One region of the Bacillus cereus group sp. BfR-BA-01316 genome, then DNA from elsewhere that is predicted to be linked to it. Evidence: riboswitches for the same ligand, from Rfam matches in the RefSeq annotation. Region 1 holds a riboswitch; each other region holds the start of a gene.

Region 1 (6,053 bases):
ATTTGACCCTCATTTTTTATCCGCTATCCAAATCCATCACATTTACATTTCGTAAGCCATACAATTTCTTCACATTTTTCCGCCTTCCAAATTCTTACTTTTTATAGTAACTACGAAAACAGGGAAGATAAACAAAAAAAAGCATACCGCCGCTTGACGATATGCAATAGAATGCATAAAAGCGTACGTTACGATATACGCAACGTACGCTTCTCATAAGACACAAAGGTCCTATATATCCGCACGGGTTGCGTAATGATATGAATGTTTTCCGCCATTTAACAGAGCTAAGCCCATTACATTTACGATTACAATCATTACGCACACCCCCTTCATTTATTTTCCATTTATAATCTTACAACTTTATTGAGTATTCTGTCAATTGTTTTTTTCCCTTTAGAATAAAATAATCTTTTATCACAAAAAATGAAAGTGATGCATTCTACTTATAATTCAGTTTGAAATAAGGGAATCTTCTGTAAGAAAGGGCATACAAAATAAAAAAATAGTAAGAAATCGTTTTCACAAACATTTCATTTGAAAAATATTATCAAACCACCTACAATCACCTTATACTCACTCTTACAAGTTGCTATTTTAGGAGGACTAATCATGACAACTAGCAATACGTACAAATTTTATTTAAACGGAGAATGGAGAGAAAGCTCTTCTGGTCAAACAATCGACATTCCATCTCCATACTTACACGAAGTAATTGGGCAAGTACAAGCAATTACTCGCGGAGAAGTGGATGAAGCAATTGCATCTGCAAAAGAAGCTCAAAAATCATGGGCTGAAGCTTCTCTACAAGATCGTGCAAAATATTTATATAAATGGGCTGATGAGCTCGTAAATATGCAAGATGAAATTGCCGATATCATTATGAAAGAAGTCGGTAAAGGATATAAAGATGCGCAAAAAGAAGTCGTTCGTACAGCTGACTTAATTCGTTACACAGTTGACGAAGCACTTCACATGCACGGTGAAAGCATGATGGGTGATAGCTTCCCTGGTGGATCTAAATCTAAACTTGCGATTATCCAACGCGCACCACTTGGTGTTGTATTAGCAATCGCACCGTTTAACTACCCAGTAAACTTATCTGCTGCAAAACTTGCACCAGCACTTATTATGGGTAACGCTGTTATCTTCAAACCAGCAACTCAAGGTGCTATTAGCGGTATTAAAATGGTTGAAGCACTTCATAAAGCGGGCCTTCCAAAAGGTCTTGTAAACGTAGCTACAGGACGCGGTTCTGTAATTGGTGACTACTTAGTAGAACATCCTGGCGTAAATATGGTATCGTTCACAGGTGGTACAAATACAGGTAAACATTTAGCGAAAAAAGCTGCGATGATTCCACTTGTATTAGAACTTGGTGGTAAAGATCCTGGTATCGTTTGTGAAGATGCAGACTTACAAGAAGCTGCAAAGCATATCGTAAGCGGTGCATTCTCTTACTCAGGTCAACGTTGTACAGCTATTAAACGTGTACTTGTACACGAAAATGTAGCAGACGAACTAGCTGGCTTATTAAAAGAGCAAGTGGCTGAACTATCAGTTGGATCTCCAGAACAAAACAGCACAATCGTTCCATTAATCGACGACAAATCTGCTGACTTCGTTCAAGGTTTAATTGACGATGCTGCTGAAAAAGGTGCAACAATCGTTATCGGTAACAAACGTGAGCGTAACTTAATTTACCCAACATTAATCGACAACGTAACAGAAGAAATGAAAGTTGCTTGGGAAGAGCCATTTGGCCCAATCCTTCCAATCATCCGTGTTTCTTCTGACGAACAAGCGATTGAAATTGCTAACAAATCAGAGTTTGGCTTGCAAGCAAGTGTCTTCACGAAAGACATTAACAAAGCATTTGCAATTGCTAACAAAATCGACACTGGTTCTGTTCAAATTAACGGACGCACAGAGCGCGGTCCTGACCACTTCCCATTCATCGGTGTAAAAGGTTCAGGTATGGGCGCACAAGGTATTCGTAAGAGCCTTGAGTCTATGACTCGTCAAAAAGTAACTGTATTAAACTTAGTTTAATCTTATATTCAGCAGCTGATCTAATATTTAGGTCAGCTGCTTTTTAAATTTCCGAAACACTTGTGTATTATGAAGCGGCTTAAATCCTACAGGACCTAATAACGAACTCTTCTCTATAATCTGATTATTACTATATCCATTGACGTATAAAAATACATTTGTTACTCTTAAACATGTTAATTTAATACATAAATCCTCATTCGTATCTCGGTGAGGTAGAGGTTGCAATCATTAAGAGTATCATTTCAGGAGATGTAGTGGCATTGATGAATGAATGAGAAAGGAATGGTTGCCGAAGTAAGACGTGCCCACCATGCGCGCTTGCTGGGTCTGCATTTAATAAGTGCAGAACTGTCACAAACGTTTCGTTTGTGGAGAGCTATCGAGAGGTATGTCGTGGGTTTCTTATAAGATAGAAAGCATGTAGCGGCAAATTACGTGCTTTTTTTGTTTTGTTTGGAACTTCTCTTCCCTAGCAGGAAGACATACATATCTCCTCGCTTGACTTGGTTATACTAACTTTGGAGGTATTTTCTATGCAACAAAAAAAATGGGGCTTTTGGGTACTAACAGCTTTCGTTGTCGGTAACATGGTTGGCGCTGGTATTTTCATGGTGCCAAGTACGTTGGCACAAACAGCTAGCCCTCTCGGTGTCACTTTAGCTTGGTTAACAACAGGGTTTGGTGTTTTAATGCTAGCTCTTGTTTTCGGTAATTTAGCAATTCGTCGTCCTGATTTAACGACAGGACCACAAAGTCATGCATATGCTTTATTCTCATCACCAAAAAAGAAAAAAATGGCTGGTTTCAGCATGGTGTGGGGATATTGGGTAGCAAATTGGGCAAGTAACGTTGCCATTATCACATCTTTCGCGGGATATTTATCACTCTTCTTCCCAATTATGAAAGATACGCGTCTATTGTTTTCAATTGGCTCTTTCAATATAGAAGTTGGAAAACTAATTACATTTACTATTTGTTCTGTCTTACTATGGGGCACACATTTAATTTTAACAAACGGTGTAAGCGGAGCTGGGAAGCTAAACTTCTTAGCAACGACAACGAAAGTGACTGGATTCCTTCTATTCATCGTCGTTACTTTATTTGCATTCGAAGCTTCAAAGTTTGGACAATGGTACACACCAATGATCGATAAAGAAGGCGTATCACACGGCCTCCTTTCACAAGTAAATTTAGCGGCTCTTACAACGCTTTGGGCATTTATCGGGATTGAATCAGCCGTTCTTTTATCAAACCGAGCTACCTCCCCAAAAACGGTAAAACGCGCCACTGTTGCAGGATTACTTATCACAGTTGCAATTTACTTAGGAATTACAATTTTAACAATGGGTGTACTTCACGTTGATAAATTACAAGCTTCTGAACGTCCATTAGCAGACGCATTAAACGCTGCAATGGGTCACGGCGGCGGGAAACTTATGGCATTACTTGCTCTTACTTCCCTATTCGGTTCAATATTAGGCTGGATTTTATTAAGCTCAGAAGTACCTTATCAAGCAGCCAAAGAAGGTTTCTTCCCTTCCTTCTTTACAAAAACAAATAAAAAAGGAAGTCCAATTTACTCATTACGATTAACAAACATTATGTCGCAAGTATTCTTATTCTCAACACTATCTGGAACCATTGCGGAAGCTTATACATTCGTTATTACAGTATCAACTTTAGCCTACCTCATTCCATATCTCGTTTCACCAATCTTCCAGTTAAAACTGGTCGCAACTGGTGAAACTTATAAAAATGAGTTACGGGCAAGAATTATAGATGGCGTGGTCGCAGTCATTGCAATTTGCTATGCTTTATGGGTTATTAAAACAGGCGCGTCCGATATAAAAACATTCCTTCTCGGAATTGGTTTATTCGTAATCGGCTTTGCCTTCTATCCATTAATGAATCGTGATCAGAAAAAAAATAACGAAAAGAAAGACGAGCAAATTGCGTAACGCAATTTGCTCGTTTTTTGCTTAATAAAACATATATAATAGAAAAAAGAGGTGAAAAACATGTCAATCGAATCACTATGGAGCTCTCGCTTTCAACAACATATTCAAAATGCCATCACATACTTTGCACGTATGATTAACGGTTTGCTATATAGCTTCATCTTCGTCTCATGTGTAGGTGCATATTATTACGCAAAGTTTCTTAAAACGGATCCTTCTAAAGGAATATCTTTATTACTCATCACGATCGTACTTACACTCATTATAACGAGATGCCAAGTTCGCACATTTATTCAAAAACCTGACGCTGTCTATTTACTAGCACTAGAAGAGAAATTAACATCTTATTTCAAAAAATCTCTTCTATATAATTACATCATTCAGCTTTTCCCGCTTGTATTTACGTTCCTTATTATCGTACCGCTTGCTATGCAATCATTACAATTGACTGTACCTTTCTTATGTACAATCTTTATCGTTTTAATGATTTTAAAGGGCTGGAACATATACATACATTGGATATGGCGTGATAGTCATGAAAAAAACATATGGCTTATAGTGCGCATTACTTGTAATGCACTTATCATTTACATGCTATTTTCTGTTGCAAATATTATTGTGCTAGGCGGCTTACTATTACTTCTTTCCTTCCTACTTCTATATACAAAAAAACAGCCTACAAAGCGCATACCGTGGGAATACATAATCGAACAAGAAGAAAAAATGGACATACGCTTTTATCAATTCGCTAGCATCTTCACCGATGTTCCGCAGCTAAAAAAACAAGTAAACGGCAGAAAATGGCTTACAAATTGGATCGAACCTTTACTACATAAAAAACAAGCTACTTTCTTCTATTTACATACACTATCGTTTTTACGTGGGAATGATTATTTCGGTATATATATTCGCTTAGGGTTAATCGGTTCTTTCATCCTATATTTCGTACCGAATATATACGTAAAAGGCGCTATCGCTTACTGCGTCCTATATATGATCTCTATGCAGCTTCGTTCGCTGTGGAAGTATTTTTCGGGAAATATTATCGTGGCATTGTATCCGATTGCCACTGAAGAAAGAATGAATCAATTTCTTAGCTTAATTTTCACATTACTAAGTATTCAACTCATTGTATTTTCAGTTGTTATACTCATTGCTACAGGACAATTACTACATAGTTTGATCATTGCAGTCATTGGGATGCTCTGGATTAAATTTATTATCGTACCGAAAACGAAGAAGAGGATTTCTTCTTTATAGTTCAAATATCTGTTCACTATAACATGTTTTCTTTTTGGCCATATAGTGCCGGTTGATTTTTCATATCTGCTTGTTATACTATAAGTATAGAAATTGATTACAAGTATTATATCGCTTTATTTCGTATAAAATAAAAGAAAAGATGCGCTAACATCTCTTCCAGTAACTGTTACCGCAAGGTGGTCGGTTGCTAAAATTTATTTCTTTCGTTTAGAACCGCCCTTACGCTTGCAGGCCTTAGGGGCGGTTCTTTTGTTAGATTTATTGCTAATTTTTTTGACTAGCTCATTTGCACAAGCAGCCGCTAACACCGTAAAAAATACTTTTACAGCATCGTGCAATAAAAGAAGTAAAGAATCCATTCGGTCACCTCCTTTCTCTCTAAAATTAGAGAAAGGATTGCAACCTCCCGCCCTCACAATATACAGTTACTTTTATTTTATCATGTCCATATAAACCTACCAATAGAAAAAACTTCACTATTAAAATGTTAATAATTGATTATAAATAGCCTCATTTACATATATTTAAACTTACAAGTAATTCCCTTAAAATATCGCATCAATTTAGAAGTAACTTAATATTACTTTAAATCCACATCAAAAAGAGGCTGCGCACAACAGCCTCTTTTCTCGCCCTAAAATTTCTTATCACTTTTCGTAGGCATTTCTCATATAGTGAAAATGACTATACGATTCCTATCCATAAGTTAAATAATGATTTCGCACATATAAAGTGAAACTTTAATCGGTGGGGGTTTTGTCCATCCCCCACTGATTA
Region 2 (6,053 bases), on a different contig from region 1:
TTCAATTATTGGACAAATTCATTTGAAGGTAACCTTCTTCTCCAGCCTCCAGAAGGAGAATTGGTGTGGGTTCCAATTGACTCCGCGTTACATCTTCCTATGCAAAACTGGTTTAAAGAAAGGTTCCCCTTATTTTTTGAAAAAAGCACTTTCGAAATCCAACGTGTTTGGGATCAAGACTTAGATAAACAAGTTGCTATGACAATTACCCATACGTAAGAAAAGCTTGGAATCTCTCCAAGCCTTTCTTACTTCTCCTCTATTTTCTTAATCTCATAATCAATTTCTAAAAACTTGACTCCGAATATCCACATTCTATGGTTAGCTGTTAACATTTGATCCGTTCCCTCTTTAATGATAAAAGTCTCTGCTAATGGTAAGCGTATTGTAAAGAAGCGAGTATGTAAGTATATCCCTTCATCTCCCTTACCACTATTTCTTCGCTTACTAGTAATAATTAAGCGGTTAGCTTCATTGTACAATTTCAAAATACCAGTCATATTTGCATATGGTAAAGGCAATGCGATATTCATATATGTCTCGTTCTTATATGTATGCCTTGAATATAGAGCTACAAAAATTGTATCTCCTACTTCATTTTTTCGCAGCCAGGCTCTTACGTTATCCCTTCCATCTCTTTCATCTTTTATCCCAATAATAGAGCCTTGCATCGCTTCCCACTTACCGCCCATCCCTAAATGAATTTGGGCTACACACTTACTCATTTTTTCATAAAAAAATGCAAATGGACGGAACCAACGTGACCAGTTAATATTCGCTTGCAACTGATAATCGCTCGTATTCTCATAAAAATAAATAATACTTAAAGGGAGCTTCACTTCATCAAATGTGTCACTATGAAAATCATTCATTTTATCAACTAGACCACTGTATTCCTTGCCATCTACTAAATTTCTACTATGTAAAAATGCCTCACCAATCGACACATTTCCTCTTAATTGACTCATTGGTTTCCCGTAATATTTATAATTCGGAACACTCTTTTCAATCATCCAGCCAACAAATGCTGGTAACGCTACTCCAATTCCATTTACAACACCGTGAATCCAAACCATTTGTGCAATTGTAATCGTCATTACTTGTTTGAAATTTCCGTATGAATATATGAGTGAAAACATTATTGTTACCATAAGTGTGCTAGAAGAAAGAACTAAAAGTACCTTCGCACTCATAGCATTGAATTTCGTTCTCCACACGTAAACTCCATATCCGTAAATGGCACATAAATATATGAACACTGCAAAAAATTCAAATACCCTCGAGTATGTAATTCCTATTGCAACTGTCATTGGAGAAATGACGATAATAAACATTATGGAGTCATAGAGTTTACTTCTCTTTTCTCTTTTCCTTCCAAGCAAACCAGCTGATAACGGCAATAGAAATGCCGAGTAATGAAAGTGTGCCGCTGTGAGCAAAACAATGTCAGAACTAAAGTGCATAATTGAAAGTTTTGCTACAGAAGCAAAAAACCAAAAACCACCTAGGAACAAATAAATAAACGCACTATCTATAGCTGCTTCTTCTAAAGGCTTCCATCCTCTTTCTAGCAATCTACTTATACCAAATAATGCAAGAATCCCAGTATACATAAACCAAAGAAGAGCAAAGACAAAATGATTTGTTACGAAAGCTAGCACCGCACTAACTGCTGCGATTGGATATAAAAACGATACAAATTTATAAAATAATAAATACGATCCATTCCTCGTTTCTTTGTCAATAATGCAAAATGACATTGGTATAAATAACAAAATAGATAATAATATAATTGCTTCAACAGGATTTACATTAGACCACTCAAACATAAGAAAAGTCGTATAGCAAGCAAGGCCAAATATTATATTTTTCATCTCGTTTATTTCCTTTCCACAAATGTTCCCTTATATGAAAATAATGAACCAATTAACGGATTTCGTACTTGTACATGAATCCGAAAACATTGTAGTGCATCATCATAGCTTTCAACAATTTTTGCCTCTCCGTATAAAAATTTAGGTAACGGTATTTTTCTTCCAAACATATAAAACCATTGCTTCTTTGAAGAAATATGCATTCCACCTTTTTCATCAATATAAAAATTCAATGTAGAAACGAGTAAATGTGGTTCACCAAAATAATCAACAATTTCATTTTCTTCTTCATCCAGCTTCATAACAGCGTTAAAATACCTTTTCTTATTATGAAAATAAAAAGTACGATTCCACCTTACAAATTCTTTCCCATGTGCATCTCGCTCAGCGGTATTATGTATCACAAACGGAACTTTTTCCCCACGCTCAGAGAAAAACATACGGAACTTCGATGCAATTTTTAAAATCAATTTAACGAAAAAAGATCCTCCGTAAATTTCATCCATCTCCCCTTCCCCAATAAAACTATTTTCCTTTGTAATCGCATATCGCTTCTGTAATTTTGGATGAAGTTTTTTATAGGATTCACCTAATAATTTTTCATAAATATTAACCATATCCTTATCCCTTTCTCGTCCTCTTGCAATTTTTTGCACTTGGTAAATTAGTGCTATTTATATAACCGACAATCGATAACCCTATTAGAAGAAAATTTAATGTAATCGGATTAAACGGTTGCATAAAACTTGTGATATTCGTAAGTCCTGCCACTATAGTTAAGCCTATTAACATAACAATATGCACTATAAACAACTTTCGTTTTTGAAGTGGCAATAGCCACATAACACCCCATATTATTTCTAAAAATCCAACTAGTTTAAGTATAAAAATACTACTTTCATTCGATCCAATTAACTCAAAAAGCATCTTCACTTCCTCTGGATGAGTAAAAATCACTTTCGGTACAATTCCTTGATATAACCATACGAAAGCAAATAAAAAGCAAATGAGCCAATAGGTCATCGTTCTTCTAATTAACATACTAGGATGAAGTCCCTTTTCTAACCATAATTTTAAAGCATCAAAACTCCATGCTGTCGCCCAACCTAATAAAGGCCGAAAAACATATGAATCTATCACATTCCCTATACGACCAAACCTTGTATCATAATCATATTGCGTTTCAAAATGAATATGTTCTCCATTCGGTGTATACTTCCAATAACCTCGTCCTATTTGTATAAGTGATAGCTTATTGTCTGTCCAAAATTTCAAAGAAGAAATGCGTTCCCCAGTGTCTTTTCTTATTTCACCTATCGATTCCCCTTCTCCGGCTATTTCAAGTCCAAATCCGATCTTTGTTTTATATAAAAACTTCTGTGGTTCTCCTTCTTTTTTCTCCAAATACGAAATTTCAGTAAAACGAACATCCCACTCTGTATGTATATCAGGCTCTTGTGTATATGCCCATAGTTTCTCCATTGTTGTGTTCATCTCTGTTGCTACATAAATAGGCTTTTTCTTCCCCATCCTTCCACCTCCCATGCGCTATATTTTCAATGTACATGCAATGAATTGATTTTGCTACATTTTTCACAAACTAATCTAAATAAAAGATAGAATTTTAAAAATATATACAAAACACTTGATTCCCTGAAAAATTTAAATTATTATAAAACAAATGTTACCAACAACTTCATAAATTATACACTCTCGCCTAAAACGTGAGATAGAGGTTGCAACGCTTATAAGTATTCTAAAGGAGACACAGAGATGTCTATGATCTTAGAGGAAAGGAAGTGTTGCCGAAATTGATAAATTTCTCTGTATTTATCAATTGGGGCTGTTTTCGAATAGAAACAGAACTGTCATATGTACAGACGTGTACGTATGAAGAGCTATCTACAAAAAAGAGATATCATTTTTATGATATTCCTTTTTTGGCGGTTTTTTTATTAGCTCCGTTTTCTGTTTCCCTTTTCCTGTAACAGCACCATCCTCACTTATTTGAGATGGTGTTTTTTATTTTTCTCTCTGGTAACTACAGGAATATTGGGATTTGTATATGTCCTAACCTATTCTTAAAAATGGACGAAAGAAGGAATTCGTAATGGAAACGATTGTACAAAAATTTGGCGGTACTTCTGTCGGAAGCGTCGAGCGCATTCAACATGTAGCAAATTTAATTATTGAAGAATATGAACGAGGACATAGTATTGTCTCTGTCGTTTCAGCAATGGGAAAAAGTACGGATAAACTTGTAGCACTTGCTAACGCTATTACTGAAAATCCAAGTAAACGTGAAATGGATATGCTCCTATCTACAGGAGAACAAGTAACCATTTCATTATTAACAATGACACTACAATCAAAAGGTTATAACGCAATTTCATTAACAGGATGGCAAGCTGGTATTACGACAGAATCTGTACATAGTAGTGCACGGATTACTGACATTAACACCAATCGTATTCAGTCTTATCTTACTGAAGGCACAATTGTTATCGTAGCTGGATTCCAAGGCATAAGTATAGAAAGTGAAATTACAACGCTTGGCCGCGGTGGCTCTGATACGACTGCTGTCGCATTAGCTGCGGCACTAAAAGCAAAAAAATGTGATATTTATACGGATGTGACTGGCGTATATACGACTGATCCACGAGTTGTACAAGATGCTTATAAATTAGATACAATTTCTTATGACGAAATGTTAGAGCTTGCCAATCTCGGTGCTGGCGTATTACACCCACGCGCTGTTGAATTTGCTAAAAATCATAATGTAGTTTTAGAAGTACGATCAAGCATGGAACAAGAAAACGGAACAATTGTAAAAGGAGAATGTAACATGGAACAACAATCAATCGTTAAAGGTATTGCATTTGAGGATAACATTACACGCGTCACAATTAAAGGATTAGAGCAAGGTGCACTTTCAACAGTTTTCTCTACATTAGCAGCAGCACATATTAATGTAGATATTATTATTCAAAGTATTACAAATGAAGGAACTGTTCATCTTTCCTTCTCTATCCATTCTAATGACTTACGAGAAACACTAGAAGTATTGGAACAGAATCAAGAAGCACTTCACTATGAATCTGTAGAGTATGAAAATCATTTAGCAAAAGTATCAATTGTAGGATCTGGTATGGTATCTAATCCAGGTGTTGCAGCGAATATGTTCACTACTTTAAAAGAAGAAGATATTCATATTAAAATGGTAAGTACATCAGAAATTAAAGTATCTGTCGTTATTGACCGCCTTCATTTAGTAACGGGTGTTGAAGCACTTCATCAATCATTTATGGCGAAAATTGAACCTTTAGTGCAAATGGGCTAATTTTATATTTATTATTCAGCAGTAAAGCTCACAAAAAATTTTACTAATCTATTTCTTTCCTATTTAAATAGAAAAAAGCTGTTCACATAGATTTCAATACTCTATGCAGACAGCTTTTTATTATGATTTCTATTCAACATTCTAGATAGAAGAATTAATTTGCTCACTATAGGCTTTTCCTAGGAAATATAACAGACTCTTCTCACTTTTTTCATATATATCCTTTCGCTCTTTCCCTTGAATTCCTTCATAATCGATAAAAGAAACTATTAATACAACTCACTGTAAACCACTCGTTTACACAACAAAAAAGGGAGGGTAGCTCTATTCCTGAGCTACTCTCCCTCATATTTCTATTAAAACAGATGAATGTTTTCTTTCTTGCAAGCTTCACGTAAATCGTCAGGCCATACAGAGGATTGAACTTCACCGATATGCGCTTTACGTAAGAAGTACATACACATTCTTGATTGGCCGATACCACCACCAATTGTTAATGGTAGTACGTCTTCTAAAATTCCTTTATGGAAATCATATTCACGTTTGAAATCGTCACCAGTTTTCGTTAACTGTTCGTCAAGTGATTTACTGTCAACACGAATTCCCATTGATGATAATTCGAATGAAGCTTGTAGTACTGGGTGCCAGAATAAAATGTCACCGTTTAATTTCCAATCGTCATAATCAGCTGCGCGCCCATCGTGTTTTTCACCTGAACGAAGTGCATCACCAATTCCCATAATAAAGACTGCACCGTGTTCTTTTGCAATTGCATGTTCACGATCTTTCGGTGTTAACTCTGGATATTTGTCTTCTAGTTCTTGGGAAGTAATGAAAAC
Region 3 (6,053 bases), on a different contig from region 1:
AAATTGTACGCTAATATTTCCAAACGATACACTTTGACATTCAGCATTCCACTTTACATTTTTTGTGGCCAAGCTTACTGTTAGTCCCATTACTTCTTTCCATTTCCGCACTGTTTCTCGAACATTTTTCACCGCATAATGAATCGTTTCAATTTGTTGTACTTTGTTTTTATGTTCCGTAATCGTCCCTATTTCACGTAAATCGTTTCTTCTTTCTTCATCCGTTTCATTCCACTGTATAAAGAATGGTAATCTCGGTCCGTTCTCTTCTTGCTTTACAAATAACATTTTCCATTCTAAAAGGCGGCCATCTTTTCTCATCCGTTTCCCTTTAAATGGTCCTATCGTTTGTAAGCCATGTTTGCTTAATTTATCTGCTAGTTCTTCAATTTCATTTGTTCGAATTGCGATTTGTAGCATTCCTTCTCCATTTTGTAATTTCACCACTGTTTCTTGTACTAATGGATTTTCTGCTTCCTTCGCTTTTTCTTCATGCTGAACAGCTAAAAATTCTATATATGATAAATCAAAATAACATAAACTATTCCAAGTACCCCAGTTTGTATGCTGTCCGCCTAACGCAGTATGAAAACCTAGTACCTGCATTTGTTTTGCCGCTTCCTCCGGTGTACAATGAACTGCGTGAACGAGATGATCAAATGCTAACATATTCTTTCTCCCCTTTCTCTCCATCCTTTCATTGTATATTTTATTTTTCTTTCATTCAATTCAAAAAACTTTAAAACCTAGTTGATTTATACGATTAATATGTATTATAATGAAACAAATTTAATTATTGCTGATTGGAAAAACCAAAGGCACTTTTCTCACACGGGAAAAGTGCCTTTTTCATTTATTATTACAGGGGGATTATTTATGCAGAAATTAATTATCTTTTCTATTATCGGATTTTTCGCTCAATTGATTGATGGAGCGCTTGGAATGGCGTATGGGGTAACGTCTTCCTCTTTATTATTAATGTTTGGTATTGCACCAGCTGTTGCTTCTGCATCGGTTCATTTAGCTGAAGTAGTCACTACTGCCGCTTCCGGTGCATCTCATATACGATTCGGAAACGTTGATAAATATACAGTTTCTAGACTTACATTGCCAGGAGCGATTGGCGCTTTTGTCGGAGCATGTTTTTTAAGTAATTTACCGGGCGATATTATTAAACCGTACATTTCCTTATTTTTATTTACTTTAGGGGTTTATATTTTATTACGATTCATCATTCAAAAACAAATTGTTGCTTCAAATAAGCGTATGTCTGCTAAACAACTTGTGCCACTTGGCTTGTTCGCAGGATTTGTTGATTCAACTGGCGGTGGTGGCTGGGGACCTATTACGACACCTGTTCTTCTTGCAAAAGGGAATGATGCTAGAAAAGTTATTGGATCTGTAGATACGAGCGAATTTCCTGTTTCACTCGCTGCAACAATCGGCTTTTTCATCTCACTTGGTTGGGAACAAATAAGCTGGGTTTGGGTATTTGCCCTAATGCTCGGTGGTATTGTTGCCGCACCAATCGCGGCATGGTTAGTACGCATCGTTCCTTCGCATTTACTCGGCGTACTCGTTGGCGGACTTATTATTTTTACGAATATACGTACATTGCTTACATCATTTAAAGTTGATCCAACTATTATTACACTTTCTTATGTTGCAGTTGGTCTTGTCGTTATTATTTCTATTTTTATTTCTGTCCGTAACCATTCAAAGTATTCGAAACAAGCGACGAGTAGCTATCCAACAGATCAAAAACAAATGCTACCATAATTACGCAAAATACCGCCCGATTTGCTTCGAGCGGTATTCTTTATTTTTCAATCTTCCAATTGATCATCGTTTCTGTATTATTTACTCTTTTCATATGTAATTTCTCTAATACACGAATAGAGCTATAATTATCAAGGAGTGTCTCCGCTATAATCGTTTCCACTTCTCCTGTTTGAAAAGCCCATTTCATTAATTCACTAACTGCTTCTGTTGCATAACCTTCATTCCAATATTTCTCAATAAATCCGTAACCAATTTCTACTGTATGTTGCTCGTTCGGTTTCCCTTTAAATCCTATATCACCTAGAACAACATCATCCTCTTTCCGAATAACATACCACGCGCCCCACGGTAATACAGCCGCATCTTGTTTCAAATTTTCTATATGCCCTAAAATATGCGGGCCACTATTGTATCCTTGATTATTCGTAATTTGAACCCATTCTTCCGTACACGGGATAATATGTAATCTTTCCGTTTCTAATTTCATAACGATGTCCCCTTTTCAATTAAACAATACTACAATTTCACTATAAATATATAGAATATTCATTCTTTTTTACGTAAACATATGTTTATTCTTTGAAACAAAATAAAAAACTAATCCCTTTTGATATTTATGTCGAATTATATTTTCTGAATTTTCTTTTAATTTTAAAGGGTTTTTCAATATTTTTTGCGAAACATTTGTATAACAATTTCTTTCTTTATTTATTGTTACATAACAGTAGGTTCGGGTGGAGCTTTGCGAGCGTTTCCTATACAATAACCGATATTTTTTGACTTTTCCTAACAAAATCCCTTGCAATATTTTCAGAAACTCATTACAATTGCCATATATTAAAAATCATAGCAATGAATAAATCCTCATCAATCCGATGAGGTAGAGGTTGCAACTTTTAAGAGTAGAACGGCCGAGACACAGAGAATGTCACCCGACTCCGTTTAAAAGGAAAAGTTGCCGAAGTTTATATTTCTTCTCTGGAAATATTGGCTGGGGCTGTCTCCGAAAGGAACAGAACTGTCACGTTTACAAAATACCGAGTAAACGTGGTGTGCTATCTTAACGGAAGGGTATGATGGGGTGGTTATTTGTGAAACGTTCCGCCTAATTCTTTTGGCGGTTTTTTGTATTTTTCTCCCCCGCTCCTTCCTATCTTACAAGAAAAGGAGTGTTGAACATGAATAGCGCAACGAATCAAGCTACCTCTAAAACGCAAACTACACAAGGACAAGGTGAATTAAAACGCGGATTAAAATCTCGTCACCTTACGATGATTTCTCTCGGTGGTACAATCGGTACCGGACTATTTCTTGCCAGCGGTGGTGTTATCCATTCGGCTGGTCCTGGCGGTGCACTAGTCGCATACGCTGCAATTGGAATTATGGTTTATTTCTTAATGACAAGCTTAGCAGAACTCGCAGCTTACATGCCTGTTACTGGATCTTTTAGCACTTATGCAACAAAATTTGTTGATCCATCACTTGGCTTTGCACTTGGATGGAACTATTGGTATAACTGGGCGATTACGATCGCTGCTGAACTAGCGGCCGTAACATTAATTATGAAATTTTGGTTCCCAGATACACCTTCTCTTATTTGGAGTGGACTTTGTTTAGCTATTATTTTTCTCTTAAACTATTTATCTGTTAAAGGTTTTGGTGAATCTGAATATTGGTTCGCACTTATTAAAGTAGTTACTATTATTATCTTTTTAATTGTCGGTTTTATGATGATTTTTGGAATTATGGGCGGCGAATCTGTCGGCTTTAAAAACTTCACTGTTGCAGATGCACCATTTAACGGTGGAATCATGGCAATTATCGGTGTATTTATGGCTGCTGGTTTCTCATTCCAAGGAACTGAATTATTAGGAGTGGCTGCTGGTGAAACTGCTGATCCAGAACGCAATATTCCGAAAGCAATTCGTTCTATCTTTTGGCGCATTATATTATTCTATATTTTAGCAATTCTTGTTATCGGTTTATTAATTCCTTATACGACTGATAGCCTTGCAGCAAGTGATGTTACAGTAAGTCCATTTACACTTGTATTTGAAAAAGCGGGCGTTGCCTTCGCTGCTTCTGTTATGAACGCTGTTATTTTAACTGCAGTTTTATCTGCTGGTAACTCTGGCATGTATGCATCAACTCGTATGCTTTGGGATTTAGCTCGCCAAGGAAAAGCACCAAAGTTCTTAGGCAAATTAGATAGCCGCGGTGTACCTGTTAACGCATTAATCGCAACATCAGTAGTTGGTAGTGTCGCTTTCATCGCTTCTTTATACGGTGACGGTGTTGTATACATTTGGTTATTAAATGCTTCTGGGATGTCAGGATTTATTGCTTGGGTAGGAATTGCTGTTAGTCATTACCGTTTCCGAAAAGCTTATGTTGCACAAGGGAAAGATTTAAAAGATTTACCGTATAGAGCAAAATGGTTCCCGTTCGGTCCAATCTTTGCATTTACACTTTGTGTTATCGTTATTTTAGGTCAAAACTACGGAGCATTTACGGGAGCATCTATCGATTGGAACGGTGTGCTCGTTTCTTACATCGGTTTACCACTCTTCTTAGTACTATGGTTAGGTTATAAATTTACTAAGAAAACGAAAGTCATTCCACTTGATAAATGTGAACTGAAATAAAGTAAAACGAGCAAACAAATTTGTTTGCTCGTTTTTTATTGCAATGCTTCTCCCTTCCCTATTTCTCCTGTTTTTGCAATAATAGAGAAAATATAAATAAAGGTTGGGGTTACATGAACATTCGTATTACTGATGAAGCAATAGCAGCTATACATAGACTAGAACGTGAAGACAAAAAGATCATTCGCATTAGAGGAACAATGACAAACTCTTGCAGCATTTTCGTTGATGTTGATTTAATTTGGGATACATATAATGCGGATGATGTTGTATATGAAGATGAACAGCTTATTGTACAAATGGACTCATTCACGAAAGACTACACTGGTGCTACGGTGAAACTTGATTATAAGACGACTGGTTTTAGCATTACGACTCCTAGTGAGACGTTGGTGTATGGATTGTCGATTAAAAAATAAAAATTGTTTTTAACTGACCACTGAGGTGAAAAAATGGGTAGCAAATCACATCAATGATATTACGAAAGAAGATAAAGAAATTGTTTTTCATTGGTTGCGAGAATTGCTCAATAATAACCATCCTGTCAATCCATGGATTATGAAACATGGGTTAAGAACGGTGATAAAAAATGGCTGTTTACCAAAAGATTTTTGTTTTTAATTATTTGTAAAGAAAGCAACAATCTATATGAAAACAGCTAATAATAAACACGTTTATACTTCATTTGGAAGTATAAACGTGTTTTCTCTTTAAAACATTAACATTGTCTTAAAATATTTTGAAACATTTCCGGCTTATTTTGTTCAAAACTCTCTATTAGTTCTTTTCCAAATATCGTTATACTCTTTTCCCAAGGGTGACCTAAATACCCCCACTTAAAGTCCTTCTGAATAAAGAAATAATAATCTCCATTTGGAAAAATCGGGATTGTCCACTCATCAAATTCATTTCTATCGAACTTTAAATGTGGATTTACCCAGTAACATTCATGTTGCCAATCAAGTGCCATTATATATTCATCCGATACTGTATTCTCTTTAAAAACTAGTAATGCTTTTTCTTCAAGTTCGTCATATACATCTAAATCTACCGACTCTCCGAAGTAATGAGAAATATCATATGTAACAAAAGGACTTGGCACCTTAAATGATGGAAATGTAGAATCACTTGGCGAAAACTTAAGCTCACTATATATCCTGTCCCATATTTGGTCGTACTCTTTGTCTGTAAACTCCATCCAATTTTTCATTAAACAACTGCCTTCCCTTATAATTTCAAAGGATTTTCACTCGATTTTCCCGAATATATAAATAACTATTCTCGCAAGGAGCGAATTTGTATGAATCTATTTGAACATGAAACGTAAAACCGCTTCATTTTAATAAGAGGTCCTCCCTTTCTCATTTCTTACTATATCATTCATTAACAAAATAGGAGGACATAATATGAAACGTGATCCATTATTTTCGGCACTATTAGATAGTGCAAAGACAAACTTTAGCGGCTGGGATTTTTCTTTCATTTCAGAAACTGGCCGTATGAATAGCGAGCCTCTATCGTGGTCATATGGTAGTACAGCCTTCCAGCTTATGCAACGTGCAAAATCAATGCTAGATATGGGTACTGGCGGCGGAGAGTTTTTATCTATGTTACAACCGTTCCCGT

The links. Region 1 has a riboswitch for lysine ahead of MR071_RS18680 (amino acid permease). Riboswitches for the same ligand answer to the same signal wherever they lie in the genome.
Region 2: it holds a riboswitch for lysine, as region 1 does, so the genes downstream of both, MR071_RS05395 (aspartate kinase) here and MR071_RS18680 (amino acid permease) in region 1, are expected to answer to the same signal.
Region 3: it holds a riboswitch for lysine, as region 1 does, so the genes downstream of both, MR071_RS15580 (amino acid permease) here and MR071_RS18680 (amino acid permease) in region 1, are expected to answer to the same signal.

What each region holds. Positions count from the first base shown of each region.
Region 1 is NZ_JAKUGX010000027.1:24,020-30,072, forward strand. Features, by position in the region: gene gapN (NADP-dependent glyceraldehyde-3-phosphate dehydrogenase) at 613-2,052, shown strand; lysine riboswitch at 2,261-2,442, shown strand; gene MR071_RS18680 (amino acid permease) at 2,589-4,013, shown strand; gene MR071_RS18685 (ABC transporter permease) at 4,074-5,273, shown strand; gene MR071_RS18690 (hypothetical protein) at 5,471-5,635, opposite strand.
Region 2 is NZ_JAKUGX010000004.1:154,899-160,951, reverse strand. Features, by position in the region: gene MR071_RS05415 (8-oxo-dGTP diphosphatase) at 1-219, shown strand, start outside; gene MR071_RS05410 (YndJ family protein) at 249-1,874, opposite strand; gene MR071_RS05405 (DUF4166 domain-containing protein) at 1,880-2,491, opposite strand; gene MR071_RS05400 (DoxX-like family protein) at 2,496-3,404, opposite strand; lysine riboswitch at 3,597-3,783, shown strand; gene MR071_RS05395 (aspartate kinase) at 3,985-5,214, shown strand; gene asnA (aspartate--ammonia ligase) at 5,571-6,053, opposite strand, start outside.
Region 3 is NZ_JAKUGX010000019.1:75,746-81,798, reverse strand. Features, by position in the region: gene MR071_RS15595 (VOC family protein) at 1-669, opposite strand, end outside; gene MR071_RS15590 (sulfite exporter TauE/SafE family protein) at 877-1,779, shown strand; gene MR071_RS15585 (GNAT family N-acetyltransferase) at 1,820-2,269, opposite strand; lysine riboswitch at 2,656-2,848, shown strand; gene MR071_RS15580 (amino acid permease) at 2,961-4,427, shown strand; gene MR071_RS15575 (iron-sulfur cluster biosynthesis family protein) at 4,541-4,846, shown strand; partial or broken gene MR071_RS15570 (DNA alkylation repair protein) at 4,872-5,048, shown strand; gene MR071_RS15565 (DUF2716 domain-containing protein) at 5,146-5,637, opposite strand; gene MR071_RS15560 (class I SAM-dependent methyltransferase) at 5,834-6,053, shown strand, end outside.